2 regions of the Streptomyces paludis genome follow, and region 1 is predicted to be linked to the other one. Evidence: predicted binding sites of a transcription regulator. Region 1 holds the regulator's gene; the other holds the start of a gene.
The links. The regulator HspR, encoded in region 1, represses chaperone genes until heat shock. The targets are predictions, from matches to a motif close to TTGAGNNNNNNNNNCTCAA.
Positions count from the first base shown of each region.

Region 2: lon (endopeptidase La) is a predicted target of HspR. The motif match lies at 1,030-1,048, and genes of this name have one in related genera.

Region 1 covers NZ_CP031194.1:4,097,201-4,099,597, reverse strand. The annotation lists gene DVK44_RS18135 (LuxR C-terminal-related transcriptional regulator) at 16-963, shown strand; gene DVK44_RS18130 (heat shock protein transcriptional repressor HspR) at 1,143-1,616, opposite strand; gene dnaJ (molecular chaperone DnaJ) at 1,621-2,397, opposite strand, start outside.
Region 2 covers NZ_CP031194.1:5,457,779-5,460,175, forward strand. The annotation lists gene DVK44_RS24135 (phosphotransferase family protein) at 1-977, shown strand, start outside; gene lon (endopeptidase La) at 1,102-2,397, shown strand, end outside.

The DNA.
Region 1 (2,397 bases):
TCGCCCTCCCTCCCCATGCCGTCGCCCGACCTGTCGGCGGAGGCCCGCGCGCTGCTGCGCCGGCTCGTCCAGGGCGAACTCGTCGAGGGCTCCGCCCCCGGGTGCGCCGAGCTGGCCGCGCTCGGGCTGGCCGTGCACGACCCGCACCACGGGCGGTGGAGCGCGGCCGATCTCTACCACGCCGAGCAGACGGCCCTGGCGCGGGAGCGCGCCGGTATCGCGCGCCATCTGCGACGTATGGAGCAGTTGTCCGAGCTGCACCGGCAGATGCGCAACGCCGAACTGCCCAGCGGTAACGGCGTCGAGTTCCTCGACCGCAACGAACTCATCACCGCGGCCATCACCCGGGCGATGGACAAGGCGAAGAGCACCATCCGCACGGCGCACCCCGGCGAGAGACCGGCCGGGACACTGCGCAGCGCCGCCGTCTCCGACCTCGCGATCCTGCGGCGCGGGATCTCGTACCGCACGCTCTATCCGGACACGGCGCGCTCCCGGGCCGGTGAGCAGGAGTGGGTCGCGAAGGTGGGCGCGCACGGCGCGGAGATACGGACGAGCGCCACCGGCTTCGTCCGCATGATCCTGGTGGACCGCAATTTCGCCGTCGTCCCGGACCACCGGGCCGACGCGGGGCGGGACGACGCGTTCCGCATCACCCATCCGGGCATGGTGGCGCTTCTGCACCACGTCTACGACCACCAGTGGGAGCGGGCCGAGCCGTGGACGGGGGGCCGGTTCAGGCGGCGCGAGGAGACGCTCACGACGAGCAGGTCCCGGCGCATCCTCAACAAGCTCAGGGAGGGCCGTACGCTCAAGCAGATCGCCAGCGAGCTGGGGGTCAGCCTGCGGACCGTCAACAACGACCTGACCAAGCTCTACGAGGCCGTGGGCGTCGACACGATGTTCGCGCTCGGCGCGTGGTGGAGTTCGGAGGCGGCGGCGAAGGAACGCAAGCTGGGCTGAGGACCGGCCCGCGGACGCGGCCGAGCGCGGCCGAGCGGGCCGGAGACGGCCTCCCGGGCGCCGCTGGGCGCGCCGGAGCGGGGCCCGGTGTCCCGGTCCCACCCGGCCCGCCCGCGTCGCTCAGCGCGCCGTCAGCGCGGCGCTGCCGCCGGCGCAGCCAACCGCCTGCGCCGTCCCCGTCAGTCCGTCGGCCGCTTGGGCCGCCACACCACCAGCGCGCTCGCCTGCTGCACGTCCTGGTACGGCACCAAATCCCGGCGGTACGAGGCGTGCACCTGTGCCTCGCGCTGCCGCATCGCCGCCGCCGCGCCGTCGACCGCCGAGGACAGCTCGGCGATCCGCGACTGGAGCGCGGCCACCTGGTTCTCCAGCTCGATGATGCGCTTGATGCCGGCGAGGTTGATCCCCTCGTCCTGCGACAGCTGCTGCACCTGGCGGAGCAGCTCGATGTCGCGGGCCGAGTAACGCCGCCCCCGGCCCGCCGTACGGTCCGGGGAGACCAGCCCGAGCCGGTCGTACTGCCGGAGGGTCTGCGGGTGCAGCCCGGAGAGCTGGGCCGCCACCGAGATGACGTAGACCGGGGTCTCCTCAGTCAGCTGGTAGGGCCCGCCGAACGCCGCTGAGGGCTGCCGTCGCCGCCCGTCCCTGTCCATCGGGTCATGCTCCCTTCGCCGCCTGGAACAGCTCCGCCCGCGGATTCTCGTCCGCGGTCGCCTTCCGGTACGCCTCCAGCGCGTCGCGCGCCTCGGCGCCCAGATCCTTGGGCACCACGACCTCGACGGTGACCAGCAGGTCGCCGCGGCTGCCGTCCTTGCGGACGGCGCCCTTCCCACGGGCCCGCATCGTACGGCCGTTGGGCGTGCCCGCGGGCAGTTTCAGCGTCACCGGGGGACCGCCCAGGGTCGGCACCTTCACCTCGCCGCCGAGCGCCGCCTCCGCGAAGGTGACGGGCACGGTGATGGTGAGGTTGTCGTCCCTGCGGCCGAAGACCGGGTGCGCGTCGACGTGGACGACGACGTACAGATCGCCGTTCGGGCCGCCGCGCTCACCCGGCGCGCCCTTGCCGCGCAGCCGGATCCGCTGGCCGTCGCTGACGCCCGCCGGGATCCGTACCTGCATCGTCCGCGAGGACCTGGCGCGCCCGCTGCCCTTGCAGACCTCGCACGGGTCCTGGGCGATCAGCCCGCGGCCCTTGCAGTCCACACACGGGTCGGTCAGCGAGAAGCCGCCGCCGGAGCCGCGCGACACCTGTCCGGTGCCCACACAGGTCGGGCAGACCCGCGGGGTGCCGTTCTTGTCGCCCGTGCCCGAACACGCCTTGCAGGGTGCCTGGCTGGACATGCGCAGCGGGACCGTGGCCCCGTCGACCGCTTCGCTGAAGCTGAGTGTGACCTCGGACTCGATGTCCTGGCCACGGCGCGGCTGGGCGCGCGT
Region 2 (2,397 bases), 1.4 Mb from region 1:
AGTTGCCCGACGGCGAGGTGGCCGTCCGGCCCCGGGCCCTGGCGTGGGTGGGCCGGCAACTGGACGCCGGCGAACGGATCGTCAGGACCGAGACGCTGCACGGCGGCATCACCGCCGAAATACGGCGGCTGACCGTCCGCCGGCAGGACGGATCCACCCGCGACCTCGTCCTGCGGACCTTCGCGGCCCCGGCCTTCGTGGCGCAGGCCGAGGACCTGCTGACCCGCGAGTCCGGCGTCCTCGCCCTCCTCGCGGGCACCGGCGTACCGGCACCGGACCCCATCGCGGTCGATGCGACGGCCACGCACTGCGAGTATCCGTCGCTGCTCATGACACATATGCCGGGCCGGACGGTCTACGACGACGAGGGCCTGGAGGCGCGCATCACCCTGCTGGCCCGTCAGCTCGTGGCCATCCACGCGCTGCGCCCCGCCGAACGGCCCCGGGAGTACGAGGCATGGGCATCCGCCGACACTGTCGTCCCTCCCGAGGGCGCCGACCCGGTGGCCTGGGCCGCCGCGGCCGAGGTCATCCGCGAGCCTCCGCCCCCGTACGAAGGCCGCTTCCTGCACCGGGACTTCCACCCCGGCAACATCCTGTTCGAGACGCCCGGCGGGTCGCTCCACGGAGCGACAGCCCCCCGGATCACCGGAATCGTCGACTGGGTGGAGACCTCCTGGGGCCCCGCCGACCTGGACGTGGCGCACTGCTCCACCAACCTCGCGCTGCTCCACGGCCCGGCCTGGGCCCCCAGGTTCGCCGCCGCGTACGAGGCGGCGGGCGGCGTCCTGGCCGCGGCCCCCGGCGAGCGGCGCTACTGGCGGCTGCTGGACGCGCTGTCGTTCGCGTCGATCGGAGCGTTGGTGGTGGAGCCCTGGCGACGGTCAGGACGGACGGACCTGACGGCCCGCACCGTGGAACAGCGCCTGGACGCTTACGTCACCGCCCTGCTGGACGACGTACGGGACGAGGACTGAACGATCGCTCAGAGCGAACATGGCCGGGGGAACAATCGGGGACTCACTTGCATTGAGTCGGTATAGCTCAACTTGCTTGATGCCGATTGCTTTGCTTGCCCGATGCTTGCCCGAAGGGGAGATCATGGCCGTCACGCCCACATCGCTCACGCTTCCCGTCCTGCCGCTCGACGACGAGGTCGTCCTGCCCGGCATGGTGGTGCCGCTCGATCTGTCCGATGCCGAGGTCCGGGCCGCCGTGGAGGCCGCTCAGGCGGCCTCTCGCGCTGGGGGTGGCGGGGCGGGCAAGCCCGAGGTGCTGCTTGTGCCGCGTATCGACGGGACGTACGCCGCCACCGGCGTGCTCGGCACCGTCGAGCAGGTCGGCCGGCTCTCCGACGGTGACCCCGGCGCGCTCATCCGCGGGCGGCGCCGGGTCAGGATCGGGGCCGGTACGAGCGGGCCCGGCGCGGCCCTCTGGGTGGAGGGGACCGGCGTCGAGGAGATCACGCCCGACCCGCTGCCCGGCTCCGTGACCGAGCTGGTCAAGGAGTACAAGGCGCTCGCCACGGACTGGCTCAAGAGGCGCGGCGCCTGGCAGGTGGTCGACCGCGTGCAGCAGATCGACGAGGTCTCCGCGCTCGCCGACAACTCCGGCTACTCGCCGTTCCTCTCCCTCGCCCAGAAGGTCCAGCTGCTGGAGACCGCCGACCCGGTGGCCCGCCTCAAGCTCGCCACCGACCAGCTGCGCGAGCACCTCGCCGAGCAGGACATCGCCGAGTCCATCGCCAAGGACGTCCAGGAGGGCGTCGACAAGCAGCAGCGCGAGTTCCTGCTCCGGCGCCAGCTCGACGCCGTACGCAAGGAGCTGCGCGAGATCAACGGCGAGGGCGACGAGGACGAGTCCGACGACTACCGGACCCGCGTCGAAGCCGCCGACCTCCCCGAGAAGGTGCGCGAGGCCGCGCTCAAGGAGGTCGACAAGCTGGAGCGCTCCTCCGACCAGAGCCCCGAGGGCTCCTGGATCCGCACCTGGCTGGACACCGTCCTCGAACTCCCCTGGAACGAGCGGACGGACGACCGTTACGACATCAGGGGCGCCCGCTCCGTCCTCGACGCCGAACACGCGGGCCTCGACGACGTCAAGGAGCGCATCACCGAGTACCTCGCCGTGCGCAAGCGGCGCGCGGACCGCGGCCTCGGGGTGGTCGGCGGCCGGCGCGGTGGCGCCGTGCTGGCCCTGGTCGGGCCGCCCGGCGTCGGCAAGACCTCGCTCGGGGAATCCGTCGCGCACGCCATGGGGCGGAAGTTCGTCCGCGTCGCACTCGGCGGCGTACGCGACGAGGCCGAGATCCGCGGCCACCGGCGTACATACGTCGGCGCGCTGCCCGGCCGGATCGTGCGCGCCATCAAGGAGGCCGGTTCGATGAACCCGGTCGTC